4 regions of the Alkalibaculum bacchi genome follow, and region 2 is predicted to be linked to each of the others. Evidence: predicted binding sites of a transcription regulator. Region 2 holds the regulator's gene; each other region holds the start of a gene.
What was found. Region 2 encodes LexA, which represses DNA repair genes until DNA is damaged. Its sites were predicted from a motif close to CNAACANNTGTTNG; they were not measured.

Region 1 (7,864 bases), on a different contig from region 2:
CTACAGTAATCTTGAAATTATTAGCTTCTTTTGTTTCAATGACGACTGGTTTACCACCTGCAATTTTAATAATTTCAGGATAACTGACCCAGTAAGGAGCAGCTAAAATAACTTCTTCGCCAGGATCTAAAATAGCTTGAAATGCTGTTGATAAGCTATGTTTTGCACCGCTATTGGTTATGATTTGGTCTGGTGAATAATCGAGATGGTTATCTTTCTTTAGTTTTTCACAGATTGCTTGTCTCAGTTCCAGTATTCCTGGAACAGGAGTATATTTGCTTTTTCCTACTTGGATGGCAGCAATTCCAGCTTCTTTTGCAGAGTGAGGAGTGTCAAAATCGGGCTCTCCTACACCAAATGCAACAACATCATAACCTTGGCGATTGAGCTGATTTGCTTTAGCTGTAATGGCTAACGTCATTGATGGTTGAATACTCTTTACTTTGTTAGATATCATGTTTTTCATTTTAACCCTCCACCATTATGTATAAATTTCTTTTTTAAAACTCTCAAGAATGTCAATTGAATCATTAATCAGCCCTTGATAGTTCTTTTTTAAAATTTTATAATATTTTGACCCTTCTTCAGTGATCTTATAGTATCTAGTAGACCTCTTCACGGGATCACTCCACCAACCTACAATGTGACCTTCGTCTTCTAGTTGTCTAAGAAGTGGATATATCATTCCAGGGCTAGGTGCCCATTTTTCATGAAGTTTGAGTGAAATATTGTCGATGATTTGGTTACCATACATATAATTTTTACTCAACATATTTAGTATTAATAGTTTGACCATTGCTGTAATGCTTATTTTAAAAATCGCATTTCGATTTCTATCGTTTTTTAATGCCATTTTATCACCTTTTTTCTTTTAACTTTTCTACGTAGGAATAGGGTATTTTTACAGATCCAATAAAAGGATATTCGTTTGAATTTCCAGAGTGATTATCAGAACCACCAGTAATAAATAGATTATTTTCTTTTGTGATTTGGTAATACTCTCTTGTCTGCATAGAATTATTCTTTGGATGATAAACTTCTATGCCATCTATTTTCATATGGAGAATTTGATTTATAAGACCTTGATTTTTAATAAGACCAGGGTGAGCCAGTACAGACAAGCCATTGGCATTTTTAATTTCTTTGATGGCATCCAATGTAGTGAGTTTATATCGTTCAACATAAGTAGCTGTTCCAGGAGTTAAGTATTTTTCAAAACCTTCATTTATACTATGAACTAGCCCCATCTTAATGAGCAAGCGAGCAAAATGAGGTCTTCCAATAGAATCTCCTTGGCTTATTTTTGATAGTTCTTCTCTATCAATATGAATTCCTACAGAGTCGAATTTTTCGATCATTTTATTTGCCCTCTCAAGGCGATGGTTTTGCGTACTTTGAATAAACTGAGCAAAATCTTTATTTTCTAAATCAAATAAATATCCTAAAATATGAATTTCTTCCCCTTGGTATATAGTACTTAACTCGATTCCTGGAATGACCTCCAAAGAACCTTTATTAAGGGATTGTACTGCCTCTATAGTACCAGAAATCGTATCGTGATCCGTTATTGAAATAGCTTTTAGATTTCGGTTTTTAGCGTGTTCAATAATCTTTTCTACACTCAATTTCCCATCTGAATGAGTAGAATGCATGTGTAAATCCGCATAATACATAATTGATTCTCCTTACTTAGAGCTTACAACGCACAACTTAGAACTAATGTGCTGATTCGAATATTATAACACAAATGATAAATACTTCCCATTCGTTAAATCCGTCATTCCTCTATAATTCTAATAAAATTATCAAGAGATTGGCATTTACCTGTTTCTTCATTTATTTCCGTTATAATTCCATTGATTTGAACAGGGCCTTGTGCTAAATCATATCTAGCAGGTCGATTGTTTTGCATCTGCTGTATAATAATGTCTTTATCTACTCCTAAAATCCCGTCTAGGGGACCTGTCATTCCGATATCTGTAATATACCCTGTACCTCCATTTAATATCCTCTTATCTGCAGTTTGCACATGAGTATGGGTTCCGTATACTAAGGATATTCGGCCATCACAATAATAACCCATAGCTAATTTTTCAGATGTAGCCTCTGCATGAAAATCTAGGATAATAATATTACATTGCTTAGAAATCTCGTGAAGAATTTTATCTATAGTATGAAATGGATTCGTTAAATTTGAAAGATAAACTACTCCAGACAAGTTGATTACGCCAATTGTGGTTTCGCCTTTATGAATTATAGTATAACCCTTTCCTGGACAAGGATCTGGATAGTTAGCAGGTCTGATCAATTGAGGGTAAGATTCAATATAAGTCAAAATTTCTTTTTTATCCCAAACATGATTACCTGTTGTAATCACATCAATATCTAATTCAAATAATTCCTTTGCGTTTTTCTCTGTTAAGCCTCTCCCTGCAGATGCGTTTTCTCCATTAACAATAACCAAATCTGGCTTATATTCTTCTCTTAAATGAGATAATTGGTTTGCTACAGCATTCCGACCTGGACGCCCAACAATATCTCCTAGTATTAATATTTTCAAAATAATTCCTCCTACCGTATACGATGAGTATGTTAATTATTATATCATATATAAGCCGCAGATTGCCTTATTTATAGGCGTTTGGCTCGTCAGTTCGCGAAAAAAAAGGGCCTAAGCCCTTTCTCTTATTTTGCATATTCAATTGTTCTTGTTTCTCTGATTACATTTACTTTGATTTGACCGGGGTAATCAAGTTCATTTTCAATTCTATCTGCAATATCTTTTGCCATATGTATCATCTCGACATCGTCAATTTGATCCGGCTTTACCATAATTCGGACTTCACGTCCTGCCTGCACAGCAAAAGTTTTTTCTACACCTTCAAATGAGTTTGCTATTTCTTCAAGTTTTTCAAGTCTCTTTATATAAGATTCTAATGTTTCTCTTCTTGCTCCTGGTCTAGCAGCTGAAACTGCATCTGCTGCCTGAACGAGAACAGCTTCTACAGAATTCATCTCAACATCTCCATGGTGAGCTTCTACGGCGTGAATGACCTGTGGCGATTCTTTATGTTTCTTCAATATATCTACACCAATAGCAACATGAGGACCTTCCACTTCGTGATCCACTGCCTTGCCAATATCGTGTAATAATCCTGCTCGTTTTGCAATTTTTACATTTGCGCCAATTTCTTCAGCCATAATACCTGCTAAATGAGATACTTCTATAGAATGCTTTAATACATTTTGACCATAACTTGTTCTAAATCTCAATCTACCTAGTAGTCTGACAATTTCCGGATGAAGAGTATGAATTCCTGTTTCAAAACATGCAGCTTCACCATCTTCACGAATTCTTGTGTCAACTTCTTTCTTTGCTTTTTCCACCATTTCTTCAATTCTTGCAGGGTGGATTCTTCCATCGATGATTAATTTTTCCAGTGCAACTCGTGCAACTTCTCTTCGAATAGGATCAAAGCCTGAAAGAATAACAGCTTCTGGCGTATCATCAATGATAAGATCAATTCCAGTAAGCGTTTCTAATGTTCGAATATTTCGTCCTTCTCTACCGATAATACGACCTTTCATTTCGTCATTTGGTAAATGAACAACAGATACTGTAGTTTCAGCTACATGGTCTGCAGCGCATCTTTGAATTGCCGTTGACAACACATCTCTAGCACGCTTATCTGCTTCTTCTTTCGCTTCTGATTCGATTCTCTTTATCATCAATGCAGATTCTCTTCTGATTTTCTTTTCTACATCACTTAACAAAATATCTTTTGCTTCATCTGTAGTAAAACCAGAGATTCTTTCTAATTCCTGCATTTCTTTCTCTACTAATTCATTAATTTGATTCTCTTTAACACTGATTTCATTTATTTTAGCTTGTAATGAATCTTCTTTTTTCTGAATTAATTCATTTCTTTTATCGACGTTTTCCTCGCGTTGTATTATTCTTCTTTCTAAGCGCTGTAATTCATTGCGACGATCACGACTTTCTTTATCAACTTCTTGTCTTAAATTATGAACTTCTTCTTTTGCATTAAAGAGCAATTCTTTCTTTTGTGTTTCTGCGTCTTTTAATGCATCTTCTACAATTTTTTTCGCTGTTTCCTCTGCACTATTCAGTTTTCCTTCTGCAACGTTTTTACGTACAAAATAACCTACAACAAAGGCTGCTATAACTAAAATTGCAAATAAGATATACATTCCATATCCTAATGCTTCTGCCAAATTTTACACCTCCTTTTTTTAAAATAGCCTTTTTCAATTTTAATTTTAATTTTTAATTCACTTGATAATTTAACTGAGCTTTGTATGCTCAGAAGGTCAAATAATATTTATTGTATCCTTTTTTGAAAACAGTGTCAAGCTATAACACTCTCAACAGATTGTAATAATAGCAAAAATTTAAGTGCACTTATACAAAAAAGTGCAAACCAATAAGGTAATGCACTTTTTTATATAATCACTCTTTTTTTAATAATAGCGACTACTCAAATCATTCTGTAGCATCTAGGGAATTTGTGACCCTAAAGAAATACCCTAATGCTAGGGACGCAAACAGGCGCTTTGCTATTCTTCTTTTTGAATATTATTTTTATCATCTATAGGGTCTAAATCAATCTTATCTCCCTTAGTTTGTGGACTTACTGGATTAGGTCGTAGATTGAACTTTTCTCTAATTAAATTCTCTATTTCATCTGCTAGATGAGGATTATCCTTTAAGAATTGTTTTGAATTTTCTCTACCCTGCCCAAGTCTTTCACCTTTGTATGAATACCATGCACCAGATTTTAGTACAATATCATATTCGGCTGCAATATCTAAAACATCTCCGACTCTTGAGATTCCTTCTCCGTACATAATATCAAACTCAGCTGTTTTAAATGGAGGGGCAACTTTGTTCTTAACGATTTTTACTCTTGTTCTGTTTCCAATCATGTCCTGACCTTGCTTCAATGTTTCTACTCTTCGTACATCCATTCGAATAGAAGAATAGAATTTTAAAGCTCTACCACCAGTTGTTGTCTCAGGATTACCAAACATGACGCCTATTTTTTCACGTAATTGATTGATAAATATAGCTGTAGTATTGGATTTATGAAGAACACCTGTTAATTTTCTAAGGGCTTGAGACATAAGACGAGCTTGAAGCCCCATATGAGAATCGCCCATTTCTCCTTCAATCTCTGCTTTTGGCACCAATGCAGCAACAGAGTCAACAACTACAATGTCAATAGCGCCACTTCGAACTAATGCCTCAGTGATTTCTAAAGCTTGCTCTCCATTGTCTGGCTGAGATACAATTAGATTATCGATATCTACACCTAATGCCTTAGCGTATACAGGATCTAAGGCGTGTTCTGCATCGATAAATGCAGCATTGCCGCCATTCTTTTGTGCCTGAGCGATAATGTGTAAAGCAACAGTCGTTTTACCTGAAGATTCTGGTCCATAGATTTCTATAATTCTTCCTCTTGGTACACCACCAACACCTAAAGCAATATCCAATCCTATAGAAGATGTGGAAATTACCTCTGTATTATTATTTATAGTACCTTCTCCTAATTTCATTACAGACCCCTTACCAAATTGTTTTTCAATTTGACCAAGGGCTGCTTGCAATGCTTTATCTTTTTCTAATGTCATGTTTATCCGAACATCCTTTCCCTTTTAACTCTAATTGCGTTTTATTTCTAAATAAATACATAATAGATGTACCCCTATAATACACTATTGAATCTTTTTCTTAAAATCATAACACAGAACGTTTGTTCTATATCATTCTATAGCACTCTTAAGTTTTAGTCAATAAAATTGTTCTTTAATTACTAGATCTACTTTTAGCTTAGCTTTCACCTGTGAGACTTGACCCTAGTACTGATGGCTGGGCGCTGATTGCTGATGGCTATTTATACTATAGCTTTTCGGATTTTATTTAAAGCTTCATTAGATGCCCATAATTGAATCCTTTTTCGATCTCCTCTAAACTGATGTCTTGTCACTGTATATTGACCTTTGTATAAAATCCCAATATAAACTGTCCCTACGGGTTTATCTTCGCTTCCTCCACCGGGACCTGCAATACCTGTTGTAGCCACTACAATATCTGTCTTATTCTTTTCATATAGACCTTGTAACATTTCCCTAGCTACTTCTTCGCTAACTGCACCGTACTCATCTAAAGTCTTTTGTTGTACGCCTACAAAACGAACCTTCGCTTCGTTTGAATAGCACACAATGCCGCTATGAAGAGATTGAGATATACCAGGAAATTCACTTAATCTGCTGGCGATTTGCCCCGCTGTACACGATTCTGCAATGGATATGGTTACATTCTTTTCAACTAACGATTTTCCTACAGCTTCTTGGAGAGAGAGATCTTCAAAAGCGTAGATATTCTGTCCAAACCTCTCTTTAATTACTACATCGTAATTCTGAAGTAGGCTCTCTACTTCTTCTCGTGATTCTCCATTTGCTGTAACTCGAATAAGTACTTCACCAGGTTTCGCATAAGTTGCAATGGTAGGATTTTTCTGTTTGTCAATAAGGTCTAGCAAACGATCTTCTACTGCAGATTCTCCAATAGAAGTAATTTTGTAATAGTTTGAATAAAACTTTGTGTCAGTCTTTTTCATTAAATAGGGAAGGACTTTTTGTTCAAACATAGGAATCATTTCTCTTGGAGGTCCTGGCAATAAAATGATTGATTTATTATCCATTTCTGCTAATATACCAGGGGCTGTACCATTTGAATTAGGTATAGGAGAGGCTCCTTTAGGAATATAAGCTTGTTTGTAATTGTTTTGTGTAACCTGTGAATAGCCGGATTTGTAAATGCGTTCTGTTATTTCATCGTAGATTTCTTGATCTAAAACCAATTCTACGCCTAAAATTTCAGCTAGTATTTCTTTTGTAAGATCGTCCTGAGTAGGTCCTAAACCTCCTGTCAAAATGACTACATCGCTTCTATTAATAGAATTTTCTAAAGTCTCTTTTAAGCGATTGGGGTTATCTCCTACTGTTGTATGATAGTATATAGAAAAACCTATATTTGATAACTCCTTTGAAATGTACTGTGCATTGGTATTTACAATATCACCAATTAAAATTTCAGTGCCTACATTAATTAATTCACCTATCATTTAACGACCACCTTTCCCACCTTTTCTTTTGTTTTCTTCTTCTTTTTCTTCTTTTTTACGGAAAAACCAAAGCTGCCGATCTTTTGACCTAATGAAAAGTATTCTCCATGAGCGTAAGCAGCTAAAGAACACTTATCTAAATGAAATTTTCCGTCTTTATCTATAAAACTGCTGTCTACATTGACAGCTAAAATATCTGCTATAAACATGTCATGAGAGCCTAAAGAGACCACATCTGTTACACTGCATTCTAAGGATACAGGGCTCTCTACAAGCATAGGGCAGGCTACTTTAGAGGCTTCTTCTATGTGAAGACCAGTGACAGCAAATTTATCTTCATTTCGCCCTGAACGAACCCCACAGTAATCCGCTGCTTTTATCATATGAGTAGTTGTTAAGTTAATGATAAATTCCCCATTTTCTTTAATCAAATCATAGGAATATCGAGAAGGTCGAACGGATATATAGGTTTTTGGTGGAATCGTATTTAGAATACCCGTCCAACCAATAGTCAATACATTTGGTTTTTCTAAAGTACCGCAAGTAACCATAACAGGAGGCACCGGTGCAAGCATAGCGCCTCCTCTCCAAGTGATTTTTTTTTGACTGTCCAATAATTCATCTCCTATTTTTAAGGTAGTAAGCTTTAAGGTCGTGAGCAAAACCGTTTTCGCCTAAAGGCGAGGTAAGGTAAGATTCCTCTAAAAAGCTAG
Region 2 (7,864 bases):
GCTTTCATAATGGTCACTCGTATAATATATTAGCCCATCATTAGAATAAACAATTCTCTCTGCACCCCTATAACCACCATTATAGTTTACATCACACTCAAACCATTTTCGCCCTTCTTCATCAGGTAGTATTCCCTCGTAATTACCAAAAACATCTCCACCTATTACGCCCATCTCTGTTACCTCCCACAGATTACCTTCAGAACTCTTCCACCCGAGTTTTGAAGCCTGTGATTTCGTAAGATAATTAGTTGGTAATTTGCCATAAGTGTTTATGTATAAGGCTACATCATCAACAGTGTAATAAGCTTGATTTTCTTCAATTGAATCTTCTACTTCAGCCACTTCTTGCTCATTTTGAACATCTTCCACATTATTTTCTTGATTCTCTATTACCATATCAAGGCTGCATCCAATAGCAACGAATAAAGTCATGAAAATGAGCAGAATCCCTAATAGTTTTTTCTTCATATTACCTCCAAAATATTTATTCATTACACTATTATACCTTATTTATATCATCAATATAGGAGTTATTTATTCACATAATTGATATTCCTTTTTTCTATATATGCTGTAGAGCAATTCCTTTTCTCCCCTGTTCTGAATGAGTTTTTATTGAATATATTTTATATAAATCAACAGGATAGGATGGGATAAAGATGTATGGATTAAAGGAGGTATCAAAAGTTTATCATACCTCAAAAAAAGTAGATTTTGATGATAATTCAAGATTTGTCATTATGAGTGATGTTCATAGAGGCGATGGTAGCTGGGCTGATGATTTTCATAGAAATCAAAACTTATTTTTTTCGGCTTTATTCTACTATTATGAACATGAATTTACTTATATTGAAAACGGCGATGGAGATGAGTTATGGAAATTTAGAAGCTTAAAGGATATTATACGAATACATAGCGATGTATTTTGGTTAATGTCTAAATACTATGAAGATGGAAGACTGTATTTTATCTATGGTAATCATGATATGGTAAAAAACAAAAGAGATTATATAGCTAAAAATATGTACTACTTCCTTAGAGAAAGGGATAAAAAAATCATTAAACTTTTTAAAGATATAGAATTACATGAAGGGCTGATCTTAAAGCATTGTGACAAAAACTATGAAATTTTCTTAACTCATGGTCATCAAGTAGATATTATGAGCAGTGCCCTATGGAAATTATCTCGTTTTTTGGTGCGCTATTTATGGAGACCTATTGACAATTTAGGTTTTAACGACCCTACGAGTACGGCAAAAAACTATACTAAAAAAGAAAATGTTGAGCGTTCTTTGACCAAATGGGTTGAAGAAAATAAATGTATGTTAATAACAGGGCATACGCACAGGTCAATGCTACCTGAAGTTGGTCAGCTTCCTTACATAAACGATGGAAGTTGTGTTCACCCTAGATGCATAACTGCTATTGAAATACTAAAAAGTGAAATCATGCTAGTAAAATGGTCCGTAAAATCAAGGCCTGATGGCACCTTGTACATAGGAAGAGAACTACTAGCCGGACCATTTAAAATAGAAGATTATTACAAGGTATTTGAGAGAATACAATCATCAATCGACACTCTATGATACTTTTTTACAAAATAGTAATATACTAAAATCAATAAATTCTACACTTTAAACTTAAACTTTACATTTATAACTCTACACTTAATGTTTCACTTGTTGTATAATCTCCTTATGCCATCATGGATTGTACGAAAAATACTTCTTCCTTCCTATATATGAGCAAATACATAAAACAAGAGGTCGTATTATGAACACAGAAACATTTTTTACAACAAGACGAAATATCGTCTTAATTGCCGCACTTTGCGCTTTCTTCTGGGGCAGCGCCTATCCTTCTATCAAAATCGGATACGAAATATTCCATATTTCCTCTAACGATATTCCTACAAAACTAATCTTTGCTGGGTATCGTTTCTCCCTTTCTGGGATTATGGTATTATTGATCTCTACTATAAAAGAAAAGGCATTAAAACTTCCATATAAAACTGATTTTTCAAAAATTTTGATTCTAGGTCTTTTCTTGACAACAGCACAATATATTTTCTTTTATATTGGTCTAAGCCATACTACTGGAGTAAATGGTGCTATATTAAATGGAACAGGTACCTTCTATTCTGTAATCCTCGCCCATTTTATCTACAAAGATGATTACTTGAACATGAGAAAAACTCTCGGCTGCTTTTTAGGTTTTATAGGAATTGTTATTGTAAACTTTTCAAGTGACTTTCGCTTTGCGTTTAACTTCTTTGGAGATGGTTTTATTATAATAGCCGCTTTAATCAGCTCTTCAGCGAATATTTACAGTAAATTCTTGAGTCGTTCAATAGATATCCTTATCCTTACAGGATTTCAACTGCTTTTTGGCGGAATCCTTTTAGTAGTTCTTGGGTATCTAACAGGTGGCAGCCTTACAGGTTTTACCCTAAAATCAACAAGCTTATTAATATACATGGGTTTTTTATCTGCAGCAGCATTTTCATTATGGACTTATCTACTAAAATACAATAAAGTTGGAGAAATTTCCTTTTATAATTTTTTAATTCCAATATTTGGCGCAATACTTTCTTCCCTATTCTTAGGTGAACGTTTTTTAAATACAAAAAATATCCTTGCCCTTTTCTTTGTCTGTATAGGAATTTATATTGTAAATAAAGACGATGGAAAAATATACAATTGGAAAATAGTGAAGCTAAAGAGAACAAAATAAAAGTCATCAGTACGCTATGGTTAAGAGGGGCAAATCAGAAATTTGAACTTCATTAGTGTATGCAAGAAAGCGCCTGTGGCGCATTAGTCTTTAGTCACTAGCATTAGGGTATTCCGTTTGGGTCAAGATCCTTCGTTTATGCTCAGGATGACTGAGCAGGAGCCAATGTCAATAGTAGGACTATCCTATTACATAAGAAAACAAGGTGGAGCCACCTTGTTTTTAATTATGCCACTATATATGAGTTTGAATTTTCTAAATTAATATTAGATATATAAACTCTTTATTCTTGAGTTGGAACTTGAATTGTTTGCCCAGGATATATGGTTTGATTCTTAATATTATTTACCTTTACAATCTCATAGACTATTTCTCTAACATCCCTATCGTTACCTGTATTGATATCTGCAATCTTCCAAACAGTATCTCCCTTTACTACAACATAGTCCTTATATATGATTTTTTCCTCTCCAGAAACTGCGTTAAACATAAGCATAAACGCACATAAAAATGATACAAAGAGCAAAAACAACGCCAATGTAAATCTTCTTTTATTGACTATGCGAATTATTTTACCATTGAAATTCATTTAAATAACCTCCTACATGTCGAACACTTGTTCTTTGTTTTATTGTACAAGAACAAACGTTCTCTGTCAACCGTTTTTCGAACATTTGTTTGTACTCAGCTTTTTTTTATGTTATAATGAGAAAAAATGTGGAGGTGTGTTATTTGCCTACTGAACTAAGTAAAAAACAACAAGAAATCTATAACTACATCAAGCAAGAACTATATAATAGAGGATATCCACCTTCTGTCCGTGAGATCTGTACAGGTGTAAATCTAAAATCAACTTCTACAGTTCATGGTCATCTATCGAAACTAGAAGAAAAAGGATACATTAAAAGAGATCCTACGAAGCCAAGAGCTATTGAAATCATAAACCGAGATGAAAGATATAGCAAAATTAAAGAATTAATAGAGATTCCTATTGTGGGCCAAGTAACAGCGGGGCAACCTATATTAGCTGTAGAAAATATAGAAGATACCTTTCCCTTGCCTGTCAGTTTCGTCAATAATAAAGAGTGCTTTATGCTTCATATAAAAGGAACAAGTATGATTGAAGCAGGTATTTTAGATGGCGATTATGTAGTTGTTGAAAAACAAAACACTGCAATAAATGGAGACATTATAGTAGCACTAGTAGATGATGACGAAGCTACTGTAAAACGTTTTTACAAAGAAAAGAACAAGATTAGACTTCAACCTGAAAATTCAGCCATGGAGCCAATTTATCGAGAAGAAGTGGCTATTCTTGGAAAAGTCACTGGAGTCATACGCAAGTTGTAGTCAGGCATTCAGTTATTAGAATAAATTATAATCAAAAGGCAATTATACTTATAGAAGTATGGTTGCTTTTTTGTTTTAGCTGAAAGTAGAATGCTAAAACCCTTACCACCTGTTTTATATCGTTAACTAAAGGAGGTTATTTATTGAACGTAGCACAAATCATGAAAGAAAGAATGTCTTTCTCCTTTGAAGTCTTTCCACCAAAACAGGATAAACCTGTAGAACCATTGCTTGACACATTAGATCATCTATATAAATTTAAACCTGATTTCGTTTCCTGCACATATGGAGCAGGTGGAACAAATGCAGGGAGAAATGTGGAAATATGTAAAGCAATTAAGGATAGTGGCAAAACCATTCCTGTAACTCACTTTACTTGTATCGGCAACTCTAAAGAGAAGATAAAAAGAGAATTGCAAAACTATTTAGATATAGGCGTAGATCATATTTTAGCTCTTCGTGGCGATTATCCTAAGGGCTGGGAAGGTACAAGAGGAGATTTTAATTATGCAAATGAATTAGTGGAATTTATTAAAGTTCATTTTCCACAATTTACAATTGCTATTGCTGGGGATCCTGAAAAACACGTTGAATGCCATAGTTTTGACGAAGATATTTCTCACCTGAGAGTAAAACAAGATTGTGGTGGAGATTATATTATGACTCAGTTATGCCACGATGTAGACCAGTTTCAATGGTGGCGTGATAGATTGATTGAATCTGGTATTACATTACCTATAGATGTGGGTGTTATGCCAGTACTTGCAAAAGATCCAACTATTCGTATGGCAGTTTCAAATGGTAGCGGCATTCCAAGAGATTTAGCAGAAGTCATTGGAAGATACGGCGAAAATCCAGAAGACTTTAAAAAAGCAGGAATTGAATACACCGTCAAACAAATCTACAAATACATGAACGCTGGTATCGATGGCTTACACATCTATTCTTTAAATAAATGGGAAGATGTAGCTAAAATCGTTAACAAGTCAGGCATCAGAAAAATGCACAACTAGTTAGGACTCTTTTTAATGAAAAGTCCTACTTTGTATCTATATAAAGCAATAGGTAAATTTATACACAAGTGCTACATGTCATAGCTAAATGACCCAAAAGGAATGCAATATACTGATGACTGGTGGCTGATTGCTGATGACTAGAGCGCCTAACGGCGCTCTTTTTATAGACAGTAGCCTAAATTTCTGATATCATGAATTAAGTATGAGACTACGGGAAATCAATTTACTAATTCCTCATGATATTGAAAACAAAGGAGAAATGAAATGGAAAACAAAGTATTAGCTACTGTAGGAAGTAGAGAAGTCACTCAAAGAGACCTTAGCTTTCTTATGAACAGTATGGACCCACAAATATTACCACAGTTTCAATCAGAAGCAGGTCAAAAACAATTAATTGCAGAACTTATTAATCAAGAATTATTTTATCTAGATGCCATTAAACAAGGTCTAGATAAAGATAAAAGATTTAAGATAGAAGCAGATAGATTACACGATAATCTTCTTAAGCAATTTGCATTAAGTGAGCTCCTTAACAATATACCTGTTTCTTCAGAAGAGATTGCTGCATACTATGAAGAAAATAAAGATCAATTCTCTAGTCCTCAGCGCGTGAAAGCTAGCCATATCCTTGTGAAAACGGAAGAAGAAGCTGCAGATATTATAAAGGAATTAGAAGCTGGACTTTCTTTTGAGGAAGCTGCTACAAAATACTCTACTTGTCCTTCAAAAGAAAGAGGTGGAGATTTAGGCTTCTTTACAAAAGGTCAAATGGTAAAAGAATTTGAAGATGCTGCCTTTACATTGGAATTAAACAAAATAAGCGAATCTGTAAAAACACAATTTGGCTATCATATTATTAAAGTGACCGATTCAAAACCAGCAGGAACAAAATCTCTAGATGAAGCAAAAAAAGAAATCGAACAAATTGTATTAGGGCAAAAACAACAAACTGCCTACATGAACAGAGTAACAGAATTAATGACTCAACACAAAGTCGAATTAAAAGTTTGATTAAAAGAAGGGATGACAAGATGTCATCCCCTTTCTACTAAAAAATTTCACTTTATTTTTTAACTTTTACTCTTAATCGTCTACTTTTCTGTTAGAAATGTAACCACAACAAGCCCAATGGAACTCGTCTTTAAACGAATTAGGTTCTTCTTCCACTTTCAACTTTCCGCTTTCCACCTTTGTTTTTTCAGTCCAACCTTAAAGTGCCGAAGACACTTTCTCACCTGGCTCAAAACGTTCAAATATAAAGTAATCAAAATCTTTTCGTGCTTCTTCTAGAGCTTCTTTCGATTGTATAGTCCATGCAAATGTTGGTACTTTATAAAGCTTTTTGCATAAAGAAAATGAAAACATTTTAACATACTTGTAATTAAAAGCGATAAAATGTGGTTTTGTCAAAAAATTTAGGAGTAGGTTTTCTAGAGCAAAGTATAGTAGTTTACCCCTATACTGTTCCTCTTTTAAAAAATTAGAAGCAAGCTGCCCTCTAATCACTTTAGGACGGTGTTCTTTAAACCACAAAAGTACTAATGGATTAAAGGACTCTATACAAAAATCCCCTTCGTATCGATCTAGTATTGGCACAATAACATCGCAGAGAGTAGTATCTTTATCTTCCACCTTTAATTCGACAATTATCGGAACTTTTCCTTCTACTATACGGAGCACATCTTCAAAAAGGGGTATTTTTTGATTAGAACGATATAATCTCAATGCTTTAAGTTCACTATATGTAAGTTCATTGACCTTTTTGTCTACACCGCACATTCTTTTCAAAGAATAATCATGAAAAACCACAGGTATATTATCTTTAGACAATTGTACATCTAATTCGATTCCATAGTTTTTCTCTACTGCCTGGCGAAAAGCCAGAATAGAATTTTCCGGCGGATGGACCTTCCTTTTATGTAAACCCCTATGGGCGTAATAATAACCTTCAAAAGGTTTAAAATCTACTCGCCCACTTTTTTCAGGCTTGATTGCTAACAAATACAAAATTACAAATAGAAACAAAATAAAAAACACAAAATATAAAAACATATTTCCTCCCACGACTTTAATCGCTAGTCACTAGCCATTAGCCATTAGTCTCTAGCATTAGGGTATTCTTTTTAGGTCTTCTTGCTTAATTATTCAGAATATCCTCTTTACTCTTTTATAAAAGCGAATATATCATTGAATACTCGACTAGAATCTATTTCATTTAGGATTTCGTGGCGATATCCTTCATAAATTTTTAATTTTACATAATCCTCCTGTAAGACCTTTGACAATTGTTCATATAATTCTGTTGGCCCCTTACCAAAATGACCAACGGGATCATCACTACCTGATAGAATAAGGACCTTTGTATCTTTTTGAATCTTTTTCAAATTACTTGGCTCATTACAATATTCTAGACCTGTAAACAAATCTCTATAGAAGGAAATTGAGCAAACAAAACCACATAAAGGATCTTTTATGTAGTATCGAACTACTTCTTTATTTCTTGTTAGCCAATCAAAAGCCGTTTCTGGATCTTGCATTTTTTTAGCAAAGTTTCCAAATACTACTTTATCCAAAAAAGGAGATGGTTTTTTGGGGTCATTAGCCGCAAGCATCGATGTGAATAACTTTCCAATTTTTAATACCCCATTAGCAGGAGCATAAGGAGTTCCTAAAAGGAGGGCTTTTTTAGCATTTTTTTTATTGTATTTTATTAAATAAGACCGTAAAAATAAGGATCCCATGCTATGACCTAGTAATACAAT
Region 3 (7,864 bases), on a different contig from region 2:
TTACTTAAAGCCATCTTTTAGATTTTAAGACTAGAGGATGGCTATTAGTATCTTAAAAATAATATACAGTTGACGATTTAGCAGATATGCTATGAACAAAAGATATTTTCCATATTACTGATGAAAATATGGGGTATTAGAGACCACTGGGGAACTTAGCATTGTGAAGGCAGCTGAAAAAGAAAATGTGAAGATGGAGGATATAAATCTAAAAAACATATAGATATACAAGATAATTAGAAAGATACATTTCCAAATAATAGAATTTTGATTTATTTAAATAAATACCGATGTACTTAACTTTCAGGACCCTTAGGGTCCATCTTATACTTTAACATACTAATATATTAAATGTCGATAATATACATTTTTGTTCATTTCTACTTTTGCAAATGGGCGCACTAGTGTGATTTTCTTATATTTTGTTCTAATTATTATTTATGTTTGTTTCTATATGCTAACCATACTGTTTTTAATGATGAATATAGTCCTACAGCAGCTGCCCCGTAGAAAGCACCCATGAACAAGCCTGCAGGTAAATCTCCACGATGGCTAATGAATATCGATATAATGAAGCCTATCGTTGATGCTATAGAAGGAAAATACTTCTTTTTTATAGGAAACACCTTAAATATCTGTGTTATTATCACAACTAAAGGTACAGCAGTTATAGCGTCCCAAAAGTTAGTTTGTATATCAGGAAATTGCATATTAGATCCTTTCATGTCGTTATTATTTTAAAAACTAATTAATACTATTCGCAGATTTTTAAAGAAAATACATAAAAAATTTATAACGAGGAGCATATGGATATTCATAAAACTCTTGATGAATTAGATTTATTATAGATTATTTTCTAGATATCGGAGTGTAGATTAAACTCTAATAAGTCCTTCCTATATTTTAGAGGGACAAAATTTTGTTGGAGTTTTTCATTTTTTCTGCCTTCAATACCCACAGTATGAAAATAGGTCCTCCATAGGCTTTCGTATATATCGTGTTCTTTAAGATCTAAAGAAATCTCTTGTTTAAAAGGACATAGGATATAATTTCCTCTATCTGATACAACTGCCATGTTTCTATTTTTATCGTGAAGAATGAAGCTTTCACTTTTAAACCGATTGGAAAAGTGGTCCGCAATAATGGGTAAAACATTATAGGTAGGGTGAATAGAACTGTAAAGTGAGCTGCCTAAAGCCGTAAATCGCACATAACCTAAATATCTATGAGATTCCATTTTTACTTTACGAACTACCTGTAGCAAAGGTAAAACAGCTTTATGAGTGTGATATTGATTAAAGTCTCTACCCATTTGAAAACCTAGATTTAAATATTGAAAAATCCATTCTTCTTTACTTTGATGATCAGATAGAAAACAATAAAAAATATTCATTAGAGTTTCCCTAGATAATTTCCTTTTAATCACATCAAACATTTTATCTGCCTGATCAGAATCCGTCTTGATTTCTTTATATGGATTTAAAAGAGAAATCTGATAGGTTTCTTTTTTAAAAATTCCACTACAAGGAACTAAAAAGAGATGTTCATAATAACAATTCAAAAACCCTTCAAAGGTATTATCGTATAAATAATGCATTTATATCACTCTTCCTATCAAAAAACTGAACTGCTCGTATTTTTGCTCATTAAGGTATTTTCGTTTAATAAAATCCATGTCCATGTTCTCTCCATAATATTTACCCTTACACGTAACAAAATATTTAGCTCTTTTTATTACACAGCCAGTTTTACAGAAAGCATCATAATCCAGCAAAGCTACTCTTCTCTCCTTTATAATTCTCCTAGCTGAGGTATGACCTACTCCAGGAATTCGAATTAAAAACTCTAAAGGGGCTTGGTTAATTTCTATAGGAAAGAGGTGAAGATTGTTTAAAGCCCAATTCATCTTAGGATCAAATTTTGTACTGATGGATTGGCCTCCACCAATAAAGATATCCTCTGATGTAAAATTATAAAATCTTAGCAGCCAATCGGCCTGGTATAGCCTATGCTCTCTTAAAAGTGGGGGCATCGTTTGTATAGAGGGTAATGTGGAATGTATATTCACAGGTACATAGGCAGAGTAGTATACTCGCTTCATATTGTATTTATGGTAAAGATATTCTGCACAAGTAAGAATTTTATAGTCCGTATCTTCTGTAGCGCCAATAATCATTTGCGTAGACTGACCTGCAGGAACAAATTTCTTATAATGGGTTAAAGACTTTTTCTCATCTTGAGCCAGCAAAAGGTGATTTCGAATCTCCTTCATTGGGGCTATAATAGCAGAGTGTTTCTTTTGTGGTGCTAATTTTCCCAAGGATTCCTTCGTAGGAAGTTCAATATTTACGCTCATTCGATCCGCAAGATATCCACATTGTTCAATAAACTCTTTATCTGCTCCTGGAATCGCTTTTACATGAATATATCCATTAAAATGATATTTTTTTCTAAGAAGCAATAAGATTTTATAGATGTTTTCCATGGTTTGGTTAGAGCTCTTTTCAATGGCAGAACTTAAAAATAAACCTTCAATATAATTTCTACGATAAAATTCTATGGTCAATTTTGCTACTTCTTCAGGTGTAAAGGAAGCTCGCTCTACATTATTAGTAGCTTTGTTGATGCAGTAAGCACAATCGTAAATGCAGCGATTAGTCATGAGAATTTTTAGTAAAGAAATGCATCTTCCATCGGAAGACCAAGTATGACATATTCCAAAGGATCTAGAGTTTCCAAGTCCACCTTCCCCTTTGTTACGCCTTTCTACACCACTAGAAGAACAGGAAACATCGTATTTAGCAGCATCAGATAAAATCTTTAGTTTTTTCATAATCTCTTCCAAATCCATCACCTAGTAAAATTATACCAAAAACGAAACAGGAAATCAAACATATGTTCGTTTTAGGCATATAATCCACTTGAAGCCTTTGATGTTGGAGTAAAAATTTAAGTAATTTTAATGCCATACTTACTCCTATAATAATTTCTATTAAAGTGCAAAATAAAATAACTAATTCTAATATTTAGCCTATATTAAAGCATTACTTTAACATAGGCTAAGTCCCTTTATTTTCAGTGGTTTAAGAGTTAATGTTCTTCATTAAGCTTAACTACATGCTCTTCTCCTTTATGAGTCTTCTCCAGCCTTGAAGTTATAGATTGGTTTAATGATTTTGACAATATCTGCTGTGGGCGCTATATTATCAACGATATCGTCCATGTTTTTGTAAGCCATAGGACATTCATCTAATGTCTCTTTGTTTACAGAGGTAGTGTAGATTCCTTTCATCTGTTTTTTAAACTCAGAGAGGGTAAAACTTTGTTTCGCCTTTGTTCTGCTCATAAGTCTTCCTGCTCCATGAGGGGCAGAATCATTCCAGTCTTTATTTCCCTTTCCGATACAAATTAAACTTCCATCTCTCATATTAATCGGGATCAGCAGTCTTTCACCTTTCTTTGCAGAAACTGCTCCCTTTCGTAAAATCATAGCATCTGTATCGATATAATTATGGGCAGTAGTAAACTGATCTATTATATTTAATTTCATACCTTTTACGATTTCTGAAATCATAGCTTTTCTATTTAACTCTGCATATCTCTGTACGATTTTCATATCGTGGATATAATCCTCAAATAATTGTCCAGTTACATATGCTAAAGGGTAAGGTATATCCGTAAGCGTTTGTTCTTTAAGATCTTTTAAAGCCTTTTGAATTTCATTCTCACGACCTTGAGTCTTATAACTATCAATCAACTTCTCTATATCTGGTTTATCTTTATCGTTTAATTGCTTGTAACCTGCATCTTGATAATACTTAGCTACTTCTATCCCTAAATGGCGGCTACCAGAATGGACTACTAAGTATAGTTGTCCTTCTTCGTCTTTATTGACTTCAATAAAATGATTACCTCCTCCTAATGTACCTATACTTTTCTGGGCACGGTCAATTTTTACATTTTTAAAACATCGGAGTTCAGTCAAATCAATTTGGTCATTAAATAAATGAGACGTTTTTCGAATATTAAAACCTGACGGTATCTTTTGATAAATTAATTTATCAAGCTTTTGAAGTTCTAAATGCTTATTTTTAATTGACACTGTCTCCATACCACAGCCAATATCGACACCTACTAAGTTTGGAACAATTTTATCTATTATGGTCATAGTCGTTCCAATGGTGCAACCTGCTCCAGCATGAACATCTGGCATAATTCGGATTTTACTTTCCTTAACAAATTCTTGATTGCAAAGAGTTTCAATTTGAGTAGCAGCACCCTCATCTAAAACAGTCGCATAAACTTGTGCTCTATTGTACTTCCCTATAATTTCTATCATATTTCACCTTTCCCCATGTAATTATAGCTGTTACTCTTTAATATGATTCGTATACATCATTCTAACACGCTCCATGTAACTAAGGGCAAGTTTTTGTAGAATCTTGAGTATTGCCTAAGGAATATTTTATTGAGTCTCTAAATTAGTAATAATGCGATTCAAAAAACATTCCAAATAAGCTCATGGACCTTTTAGAAGCTGGCACTACTAGCCTAATTCGATGACAACACTTACCTATTGTTTCATAATATGGATTATAGAGGTGAGATAGTATGGCAGAATGGTTAGCAACCTTAAGAACAGATACACCTGAGGAAGGTTATAATTTAGCAGTTACTTTAGCTCGTAAAGCCATAAGTATGACTCAACCCTATGAAGTAATTAGAAAAATATTGCGCCCCTAGGGAGTCTATTAATTAATATATCAATATCAAATGGTAAATTCTCTTAATATTTTATTTTGACAAATTAAATCTGTTGTATAATGATAGTAACGGAGTTGTACGAACTATTAATTCGTTTTTAACCAGGGAGGCAATTATATGAAATGTCCTTATTGTAATGTAGAAATGGAAAGTGGTTTTCTTCAGAGCAACAGCGGAATTTTTTGGAGCCCAAGAAAACACCAAGTCTTTATTACACCTACCCACGAAGATGAGATTTTACTTGCAAATGGGTTTTTAAAAGGCAGTGCAGTAAGTGCAAGTTGTTGCCGTAATTGCCAAAAAATTATTCTAGATTACGAACTAGACTAGCTGTAATAACAACTATTTTTTTATGCATCACACTGCGTATAAAAGCCATTCCATAGCTTTATTTATTAATCAATTCTCTAATCTTCAAATAACTGAAAATAAAGAGGGCAAAACTTCTTTATAAAAAAGTCTTGCCCTTAGTGTCGTTAAGGTAAGTTATTAGGTACTAATATTATATTTATATAAATGTAACAGTCTCGGTAATCTCTTTACGTTGGCTATGTGTTGGAAGAGGCTTTGCATCCTCTGCTGCATATCCAAGATCCAGCATCATAAGTACTTCTTCATTCTCAGGAAGTCCAAGTTCTTTTGCCATTACCTCAGGATCAAAGAAATTAATCCAACAACTGTCAACCCCTTCCGCTTTAGCTGCTAACATCATATGGGTAGCAACAATTGTTGCATCTTCCACGCCAGAGTCACGTTTCTCTCCCGGATAAGTAAATACGTTATTCTTATCAAATGCTACAACTACTGCTGTTGCTGCTCCATATCTGCATGGGGTTACCTTATCAATCTTAGCAAGTCCTTCTTCAGACTGTACAATATAAATACGCTGCTCCTGAAGATTTTTTGCAGTTGGTGCAAGTCTTCCAGCCTCAAGGATAGCATCTAAATGCTCCTTTTGTACTTGACGACCATCAAATTTTTTACACGCATAACGATTCTTAATTACTTCTGAGAATTCCATTTTTTAATCCTCCGTTTCTTGTTTTCTTAGTAATTTAACTTTACTATGCCCGAGTCTCTTTCAACTGAAAAGACAGCATGGTCTACGTACATTATTCTGCCCTCAAAATCTATTCTATAACCTAAAGCATTACTATAGCCGCAGACGCTACACACCACCTTATGATCTTTAATGAAAAGTAATTGAACCATTCCTTCACTTACAGTTTCTTGAATATAATTACTTTTAAAACCTATGATATCTTCAATCTGCTCTTTACTTGCATATGGTTCAAATGTGTATACCTCGTCCCATTCAAAAGGCACAATATTATTTAACTCCACGTAATCAGAATTAATTGATACGACTTCCCTTTGCAGTTTCTTATTATTAATAGCTATTATTGGATTCCCAATTATAATATAAGCTAAAATAATTATAGCACTAATAATAGCAGCAGAAATCATTATTTTTTTCTTCTTCATAATGCTATTCCTTTCTTGTTATATGAATGCTATTTGTTATACGGTTTGGAAAAATTGTCCATGACGGGTGGTCAAAGACCTCCCCTACAACCTAAATACCTATAGGTAGGGGCGTACCTTCGGTCGCCCGTATGCACAACACATTCTTCTACTTTTGTGCAATTATAGAATATAGTGAACTAGTTTCAGGTATGAATAGTATTCAAATAGTTACCAGTCAATAGTTTTTATAAAGAGGGAACACTATTATAAAACGATTGAGAAAGGTGTACTATATGAGGAAAAAGATAATAATATTTCTGATACTTTTACTCATGTTTCAAATACCAACCAACCATCATGCTTATGAAGATATAGATATAACAAAGGCTTTAGTAGTTGAACCATATATTCCACCGGAGAAATCACGAGAGGAGTTATATCAAGACATTTTTATAACTTTGCTTTTACCTTATATTCAGGCTGAGGTAGATAAATACTACGAAGAATATCTATTTACTTCACCAACTGTAGCACCATATGATGTAATTATATTAGATGCTGAAAGACTTAATGAATATAGAGGATTTGACTTTAGATTGAAAATAGAATTACATCCTTATATAGGTCCGCACAATGATGTAGGACTTGATTATATTACAATTAGAGTAAGTCCAACAGTCAATGTCAAAATCGAGAAATTTGAGCATATTAGAAGTTATGAGTTACCACCAAATTACCAAGATCTTATAAAGAAGAAGTTGCCGTAAAAGTAACATAATTTCAACATTATTATTAAACATAGTCTTAATTTTTGTCTCATGTTGTGGATTTCTAGGAATATAAACCGCTCCTCGTCAAGTAGACAAGTGAAAAAATAAAAAATGATCTCATATATCTCCAACTACTCTTGTGTAGTTGGAGATATTTTATGCTGTTTTAAATACAAAATTAATTCTAGTGAGTTTTTATGTCTTTAAAATAATTTATTTGCCAATCAGGGTAAAACAAGGGAGAGATTTCAAAAAACTTGACCCAAAATGAACTGCCCCCCCTGGTGAGTCGTCGTAAAGCTATACATATCAAATCAACTTCAAAAACTCTGGAATAATACTATGCAAATCTCCGCAAATTCCATAATCCGCAACTTTGAAAATTGGTGCATTGGGGTCGGAATTGATAGCAATGATACAGTCCGCACCGCTGATACCTGCCATGTGCTGCGCAGCTCCCGAGATACCGCAGGCAATATAGATTTTCGGGTGGAGGTTGCGCCCATTCTGTCCGATGACAAATTTTTCGGGTAGAAGTCGGAGTTCACATGCACCTCTGGATGCTCCAAGTTCGGCATCCAGCGCATCGGCAAAATCCATCATCATGTCTATTCTGTCAAGGGTTCGCACACCCCTGCCCAAACCAACTACGATTTCAGGTTCATCGTCAATCTGCTGTTTGGAAAGAATTTTTGCGGTTTTTTGCAGTATGCGTACTCGCTCCAGCTTAATTTGCTCCCCCATATCCCAACGGTCAATCTTTGCCAAATGCCCTGTTACTTTTTTCGTTTTTTTGTATACACCCTCTCGAATGGTTCCCATTTGGGGCAGACGATCGGGACAGACAATATCGGCCATCATCT
Region 4 (7,864 bases), on a different contig from region 2:
CACCAGCAGCTAGTATTTCATGATTTATTTTCATATTAATAATATAAGGTGTATAGCTTCTAGCCCCTCTTATGATCATTTCCTTATGGTCCATCACCTTTACTACTGAGTCTTCCACAGGAATATTGATTCTGCGATTGTGAATCAAAAACAAATCTGCAATATTTCTTAAGGAGTTTATGGCTTTGTCATTTTCGTATTGAATTGGACCTCCACTGATATTTCCGCTAGTCATGACAAGAGAAGAAATCCCTTCTTTAAATAATAAACAATGCAAGGGGGTGTACGGAAGCATAATCCCTATTTTTTTCGTATTTGGTGCGATGTTCTCTGGTAATAGACTAGGCTCTCTTTTATTTAGAAGGAGAATCGGCCTTTTATTGCTTAATAATACCTGCTCTTCTTCTTTCGTCATATGAGCTAATTTTTTTGCCATCTCTATATCCTTTACCATAATGGCAAAAGGTTTGTGAGGTCGATTTTTTCGCTTTCTCAGTAGTTCTATCGCTTCTATATTCTCTGCTTGGCAAGCCAAGTGAAATCCTCCTAATCCTTTAATGGCCGCAATTTTTCCCTTATTAATAAAACAAACGCAATCTTTAATTGGATTGTCACTTAATAAATCCTTCCCCTTTGAATCTACTAACCGTAAAGAAGGTCCACATTTAGGGCAACAATTAGGTTGAGCGTGGAATCTTCTATTGTTCGGGTCGTTGTATTCTCTTTCGCAATCTGGACACATTTCAAAAGACTTCATGGTCGTATTGATTCTATCGTAGGGTAATTCCTTTACGATGGAATAACGCGGTCCACAGGATGTGCAGTTTGTAAATGCATAGCCATATCTAGGGCTAGAAGGGTTTAGAATATCACTAAGGCACTCAGCACATGTAGCAACATCGTGAGCAATAAACTTTACTTCGTTTTCACCTGAGGAACTTTTTATAATCTTAAACTCTTCATATCCCTTTATCTTTTTAGGAATTACTTTTACCTTTTGAATATAAGCAAGTTTAGGAGGCTCTTTTATGATTTTTTTCAAAAACGTCTTTATATCGGCACATTCGCCTTCTATATCTGCCACTAAAGCACTTCCTCGATTGCTCACCCAGCCATTTATGCGAAACTTTATCCCCTGTTTATATACATAAGGCCTATACCCTATCCCTTGGACCAGACCTTGAATCTCAAGAACATATCTTCTTTTTGAGGATTGACCTCTACACTTCAAAGGTCTCACCTTGAATACTCTTGATAATTGCACTCTGACCGCCTATATCTTCTCTATATATTTTAATAATAATTTCTCTTCCTGTGATATCTGAATTATAGAGCCTTAAATGCTCTAGTAAGTTTTCTTCATTTATATGGCTATTGTGATTTACGATTAAAGTAAACCCTTCAATAGTCTTTATTTTGTTTTTACTACAAATTTCTCTTAATGAGTCGGAAATCTTTTGTAATAAAAAAGTATCGTGCATCTTTACTGCCTCCTTACATCATAAATAAATTGGCGTATTTCTTTACATATGTCTATAAACTTCTCCTCTAAGCTCTCGCTGAGCACTAAACTAAAGTATATTTTTTCTACTTCAATTCCTACAATATAGCCCCTAACGGATTTTTTATAATTTTTTAATAAAGTGATTAAATTGGGTTCATGCTGGGAATATATAGGACAAAGTTCTCTTGTCAATGCTTCTTCAATAGGCGTAAAAGTAACTGTGCCAGGAGTTATATTAAAATATGTTGAGTCAAAGATGAGCAGCAAATCTCCATCATCAATTTTACTTAAAGCGTAATTGGTATCTGTTTCTGCAAAGATCACTTTTATTTCTTCTTTTTCTAATTCTGATGAAAGCTGCTCTAAAACCTTACTACCTATGCTGTCATCACCCATTATCCTATTGCCTATAGCAATACATTTCACCTTCATTTTAAACAACTCTAATTTCAACACGAGAAGTGCCATGGCCAAATACATGGGTAGCGCAGGAGACACATGGATCGAAGGATCGAACTATCCTGCCGATTTCTACTGGGTTTTTTATATCTTTAATGATTGTGCCGATTAAGGCCTTTTCCACAACTCCTTTATTTCCATTAGAATCTCCTGGGGAAAGATTCCATGTAGTAGGAGTAATAATGCCGTAATTCTTAATGCCACCATCTTCAATAGATACCCAGTGTCCTAATCCTCCTCTTGTAGTATCAATTAGTCCTTTGCCTCCAGCCTTTTGAGGAAACACATACCTTTCCTGCTGCGCAGGATTCAAACTTATTCTCCCTAGCAAACCTTCCATAATTTCTATAATTTTTTTAGCTTCTAAGACTCTAGCAATAATTCTATCCATTGTAGATATACCTTTAGTATATTCACCACTTAAAACCATTCTAGCCAATGGCCCCACTTCCATAGGACGACCCTTATACCTTGGCGCTTTAATCCAGCTATACGCCTCTTCTTTATATGCATCTTCGTCTACTGTTGGATCAAATGGCATTTGTTCTACCCTATTTGACTTGTACCACGCTCGGTAAATATTTTCTGTTATTTCATTAGGTTCAAATTCTTTTTTCTCCCCATCAATGGATATCTTAGGTCCTACGTAGAAGAGTTCCTCTGAATAAGTATCAAATACACCATAGGACATGAGGTTTTCATAGCCTTTTCCATTATGGAAATAGTCTGGATAGTATTCGCAAATAGTGTATAGATCAGAAATCATTCTACTTCCCACAAACTTTTTAATACGTTTTAAGATCGATTTAATTTTTATGAACTTCGAAGCATCTAGATTGGTCGTCACTCCACCTACAAATATTCCATGGTTGTGAGGTGCTTTGCCTCCTAGGACAGCTAACATCTCATGAGCTAGACGGCTATATTCAATGGATTGAAGGTAATCCTTAGATAATTCTCTATTTACATTTTCAGGTAATCTATAATCATTATGAGTTGCCCCATATAAGGGTTGGATTTCTGGGCCCTTAACAAAATCAGGCAAAGTATATTGATAAAAATGCCTTAAATGATTCTGTAAAAATTCACATCCGTGCATAAAGTCTCTTATCATTTTATCGTTTTCATTTGGTCTAATCTGTAATATATCTTCTAATGCTATTGATGAGGCCATTGAGTGTGCTGTAGAACAGATTCCACAAATTCTTTCTGTAAAATATATAGCATCTAAAGGAGGTCTACCTTGTAGCATTTTTTCAAATCCCCTAAAAAGCATACCACTGCTTTTCGCATCGACAATTTTGTTGTTCTCTACTTGTACTTGTATCTCAAGAAATCCACTTATTCGAGTAATTGGATTGATTGTTATTTTACTTCCCATAGTTTCCTCCAAAAATACTTAATACCTTACAAAAGGTTCCATCCCATCTGGAAAACGTTCATGGGCACAACCGATACAAGGGGTATTATCCTCAATAGGCCAATTAACATAACCATTCCATTGCCTTACAGGGCAATCTGTTCTCGTTATAGGCCCTCTACAACCTAGTTTGAACATGCACTCAGGGTCTCCTAATTTAGTTGCAAAGATCTCTCTCTCAAAATAAGATCTCCTTGTACATCTATCGTGAATGGTTATACCATAAAAGATAATGGGTCTATTTTTCGCATCTAGTCTAGGTTTGCCAAAGGCCAAAATACTGGCTATCGTTCCAATAGCCCAATCGGGATGGCTAGGACACCCCGGTACCCTAATGATTTCTCTATCTATAAATTCACTGACGCTTACGCTCATGGATGGGTTTGGCTTAGCGGCAGACGGCCCTCCGTAAGAGGCACATGTCCCCACTGCTATAACATATTTTGCTTTTTCGCCTGCTATTCTAACAGCTTCCATGGCAGTTATTCTTCTCCCTTGATAATTCGCAATAATCGTGTAAAGGCCATTATCCTTAGTAGAAACAGCACCCTCAACTACTAGGATGAACTCTGTTTCTAAAGTCTCTAAAAACTGAATGTATGCTGCTTCACCTTCTTGAGCCATGAGGCTATTATTGTATTTTAAATCAACCATTTCTTGTAGCAAATAAATTACATCTGGGTTCTCTGCATTTAAGAGGGAGATAATATTCCCAGAGCATCCAGTAGCTTCCAACCAAATCAAACTTATCTTTTTACACCCTACACGCTTAACTTCCTCTATTGCTAGGCTAGTAACTTTTTTAGCAGTCATATCTTTTAAATCTGCAATCGGGCATTTAGAAGATCTTTTATTCAAACGATCACCTCCCCTTCTAAGACTGCAGGACACCTACTCGAGGCAAATTTCTCAGTACCTCAAGGTTGCCACCATGGCATCCATTAAATTGCTCACTTAAGTCCTGCCCTGCATACAATCTAAAGTGGGTTCCACCTCCCCAGGTGGCTTCTAAACTCACATCATATACGATTCCATTTACAGCTACATAGGCAAGTTTTCCATTTGACCCATCATACTGTGATAGTTCTTCAAGTGTAAATACTCTTTCTTCCATAAGCTGATTTTGCTGTGTTTTTTGATTAAAATTCTTTTCTTCATTGTGTATATAATAGTACTGGTTCTTCCAATAATTAAGACGCATTCTTTCTTTATATAGTTGGTTTTCATAAAATGTCCTTTGATACAGGTTTCTACTACATGTAATCATATATTTGAAATATTCTATATTTTGATATATTGACGATAATACTGAGTAGTAGTGACTATATTCGTTCATTTAACCCTCCTAATATTCAATTCCTTAAATTATATGCCAGTGAACCATTTTTATTAAAGAAATCGAAAAACGTTTCTGCTGATTGGAATAGCGGCAATCCAATTCTATCGAAATCGGTATGCTATCCTACCTGATATGTCTGAATATTAAAAACCACTGGTCAAATTGGAGTACACCTCCAAATATTAGTTTGTTTGTCTAACATTTGGGGTGCACTTCATTAACCAGTGGTTTTTAATGTGGAAGAGAATGCACTTATACCACCCTTCCCTATCCAAAAAAACTTAACTGTTCGTATTTTTGCTCATTAAGGTATTTTCGTTTAATAAAATCGATGTCCATATTCTCCCCATAATATTTCCCCTTACAGGTAACAAAATATTTAGCTCTTTTTATTACACAGCCGGTTTTGCACAGGGCCTCATAATTAAGAAAAGCGACTTTTCTCTCCTTAATGATTCTTCTAGCTGAGGTATGACCTACTCCAGGGATTCGAATCAAAAGCTCTAGAGGAGCTTGGTTAATTTCTATAGGAAAGAGATGAAGATTGTTTAAAGCCCAGTTCATCTTAGGGTCAAATTTTGTGCTAATGGATTGACTTCCTCCAATAAAGATATCTTCTGATGTAAAGTTATAAAACCGTAGGAGCCAATCTGCTTGGTATAGTCTATGCTCTCTTAAAAGGGGTGGAGTCGTTTGTATAGAAGGCAATGTAGAATGGCTATTCACAGGTACATATGCTGAGTAATACACTCGCTTCATATTGTATTTATTGTAAAGATATTCAGCACAGGTAAGAATTTTATAATCCGTATCCTCTGTAGCGCCAATAATCATTTGAGTGGACTGACCTGCAGGAACAAATCTCTTATAATGGACTAAAGCTTTCTTCTCATCTTGAGAAAGCAAAAGCCGATTTCGAATCTCCTTCATTGGCGCAATAATAGAGGAGTGTTTCTTTTGTGGTGCTAATTTTCCCAAGGATTCCTTTGTAGGAAGTTCAATATTTACGCTCATTCGGTCTGCAAGATATCCGCATTGTTCAATAAGTTCTTTATCTGCTCCTGGAATGGCCTTTACATGAATGTATCCATTAAAATGATATTTTTTTCTAAGGAGTAGTAAGATTTTGTGAATGTTTTCCATGGTTTGATTAGAGCTCTTTTCAATGGCAGAGCTTAAAAACAAACCTTCAATATAATTTCTTCGATAAAATTCTATTGTTAATTTGGCCACTTCTTCAGGCATAAAGGAGGCCCTCTCTACATCATTGGTAGCTTTATTAACACAGTAAACACAATCGTAGACACAACGATTGGTCATAAGAATTTTTAGTAAGGAAATACACCTTCCATCAGAAGACCACGTATGGCATATTCCAAAAGATCTCGAATTGCCAAGTCTACCTTCACCCCTATTACGCCTTTCGACACCACTAGAAGAACAGGAAACATCGTATTTAGCAGCATCAGATAAAATCTTAAGTTTTTTCATAATTTCTTCCAAAATCCATCACCTAGTAAAATTATACCAAGAATGAAACATAAAATCAAACATGTGTTCGATATTTTCAATAGTTTAAGAGTTTAAGAGTTCGTCTTTTACATTAAGTTTAAGTGATTAGTTATCTTTGATGGTATTTTAAATACTTATAGCTCAACTCAATACTTACTCCAATAATAATTCCTATTAAATAACAAAGAAGATCACTCCACAAAAATCCAAATCCTAGGACGAGCCCTCCTAAGGTTGTTTGTCTTATTGCATCTATCCATGGGGCGTGATATAGCTGACTAATTTCTATTAAATAACTGAATATAATTGAAAGTAAAGCAACACTAAGCGTTTTTATTTTAGTGAATAAAAATCCCATCATTAGAAATACCATTAAAGCCCATAATACATCTCCCCCATAATCACTTATAATCTGAGAAAGTAAATTTGTATATCGCCTTGTACTTAATCCCATAATCATAACCAAGATGATCATTAAACTATATATAATTCTATTTCTTCTCATAGTAATTTATTGATTCCTCCTGAAAAATGCGCCATGTAGTTGCTTACAATATATCATATTTTATAAGAGTTGTTTTGGAAAACTAAATGCACTGTAGGGCATATTAACGGAAATTATGATCCAACCAAATGTATAGATATTGATCCCTTATGTATCTATGATTTGCCAGATATTGCAGAGGAAGACTTTATTGACTCAATAGCTTAAAGAGAATTAAAAAGGCGAAAAAATGGATCCCAGTCACCTCAATCAATCACAAGTTTTACCCTACCAACAATGCCACCTTCAAGCATAACCTTAATTCCATGAGGGTGGGTTGGTGACTTGGTTAGGATTTTTGTTACAGTACCTTCTGTTAATTTTCCTGAGCGTTGATCCTGTTTTTGAACTACTTGGACTTTTGCACCGATTTTTATATTATTTCTAATGGATGTATCCAATCCTTCACCTCCCCTAAGAAATATTTTATTGATAGTATATAGTTATACTGTAATTTCTTCTTAACGTAACACTTTAGCCCATGAAAAAGGCCTTTATTTTCAAGACCCTTAGGGTTTCTGTTATACTTAAGATACTAATATATTAAATCTTGATATTCTACATTTTTATTCATCTCTGCTTTTGCAAATGGACAGAGTGGAGTAATTTTCTTATGTTCTTCCCTGGCTAAATTAACCACCTCCTTTAAAAGGATCTTTCCAACGCCTTGCCCTCTTAATTTATCCGAAACCTTTGTACTATCTATGATAATAATCTTACTTCCTGCATTGACATAAGTCATCTCCGCTAGTGAATTTTCTGAATTTCCAATGTAAAATCTATTCGTTCCTCTATTAATAGTAAACAATCTACGCACCTCTTTTTATATTCTCATTGGCATGTCAATATAAAGACAGATAATATTCCTATAGTATAAATTCTATCATACGCCTACATTCATTAACATAATCAAAATCACCCATTTTATTATACCACGTAATACCAATGCCGTTTACTAAATAGATTATGGCCTCAACAGTGCTTTCCGGATCCATCTTAATGCTCATCTCTCCAGCCTCTTGAGCTTTTCTGATTAAATATACATATACTTTCCACATATGGCATATTGGGACGGTAACTTTTATA

Region 1: the regulator LexA is predicted to act here: its motif matches at 5,771-5,784, upstream of recA (recombinase RecA).
Region 3: the regulator LexA is predicted to act here: its motif matches at 2,889-2,902, upstream of DES36_RS11160 (putative DNA modification/repair radical SAM protein).
Region 4: the regulator LexA is predicted to act here: its motif matches at 6,270-6,283, upstream of DES36_RS10835 (putative DNA modification/repair radical SAM protein).

Annotation. Positions count from the first base shown of each region.
Region 1 covers NZ_QNRX01000017.1:18,811-26,674, forward strand. Annotated here, with positions in the region: gene DES36_RS11675 (pyridoxal phosphate-dependent aminotransferase) at 1-466, opposite strand, end outside; gene DES36_RS11680 (PadR family transcriptional regulator) at 482-853, opposite strand; gene DES36_RS11685 (PHP domain-containing protein) at 858-1,673, opposite strand; gene DES36_RS11690 (TIGR00282 family metallophosphoesterase) at 1,778-2,560, opposite strand; gene rny (ribonuclease Y) at 2,686-4,212, opposite strand; gene recA (recombinase RecA) at 4,579-5,655, opposite strand; gene DES36_RS11705 (competence/damage-inducible protein A) at 5,919-7,151, opposite strand; gene DES36_RS11710 (flavin reductase family protein) at 7,148-7,765, opposite strand.
Region 2 covers NZ_QNRX01000005.1:50,435-58,298, forward strand. Annotated here, with positions in the region: gene DES36_RS04865 (ribonuclease domain-containing protein) at 1-471, opposite strand, end outside; gene DES36_RS04870 (metallophosphoesterase) at 663-1,589, shown strand; gene DES36_RS04875 (DMT family transporter) at 1,777-2,736, shown strand; gene DES36_RS04880 (LysM peptidoglycan-binding domain-containing protein) at 3,020-3,325, opposite strand; gene lexA (transcriptional repressor LexA) at 3,469-4,086, shown strand; gene DES36_RS04890 (methylenetetrahydrofolate reductase) at 4,230-5,099, shown strand; gene DES36_RS04895 (peptidylprolyl isomerase) at 5,367-6,113, shown strand; gene DES36_RS04900 (glycerophosphodiester phosphodiesterase family protein) at 6,312-7,154, opposite strand; gene DES36_RS04905 (alpha/beta fold hydrolase) at 7,262-7,864, opposite strand, start outside.
Region 3 covers NZ_QNRX01000015.1:61,004-68,867, reverse strand. Annotated here, with positions in the region: gene DES36_RS11170 (hypothetical protein) at 435-725, opposite strand; gene DES36_RS11165 (TIGR03915 family putative DNA repair protein) at 857-1,597, opposite strand; gene DES36_RS11160 (putative DNA modification/repair radical SAM protein) at 1,598-2,833, opposite strand; gene DES36_RS11155 (RtcB family protein) at 3,131-4,339, opposite strand; gene DES36_RS11150 (hexameric tyrosine-coordinated heme protein) at 4,612-4,743, shown strand; gene DES36_RS11145 (PF20097 family protein) at 4,882-5,094, shown strand; gene DES36_RS11140 (nitroreductase family protein) at 5,273-5,785, opposite strand; gene DES36_RS11135 (hypothetical protein) at 5,812-6,249, opposite strand; gene DES36_RS11130 (DUF3888 domain-containing protein) at 6,564-6,998, shown strand; gene DES36_RS11125 (electron transfer flavoprotein subunit alpha/FixB family protein) at 7,311-7,864, opposite strand, start outside.
Region 4 covers NZ_QNRX01000015.1:122-7,985, reverse strand. Annotated here, with positions in the region: gene hypF (carbamoyltransferase HypF) at 1-1,240, opposite strand, end outside; gene DES36_RS10860 (hypothetical protein) at 1,221-1,481, opposite strand; gene DES36_RS10855 (hydrogenase maturation protease) at 1,484-1,936, opposite strand; gene DES36_RS10850 (nickel-dependent hydrogenase large subunit) at 1,938-3,344, opposite strand; gene DES36_RS10845 (hydrogenase small subunit) at 3,363-4,196, opposite strand; gene DES36_RS10840 (cytochrome b5 domain-containing protein) at 4,258-4,719, opposite strand; gene DES36_RS10835 (putative DNA modification/repair radical SAM protein) at 4,990-6,213, opposite strand; gene DES36_RS10830 (ribosomal maturation YjgA family protein) at 6,344-6,739, opposite strand; gene DES36_RS14870 (hypothetical protein) at 6,809-6,946, shown strand; gene DES36_RS10825 (YwbE family protein) at 6,985-7,179, opposite strand; gene DES36_RS10820 (GNAT family N-acetyltransferase) at 7,314-7,586, opposite strand; gene DES36_RS14865 (hypothetical protein) at 7,645-7,836, opposite strand.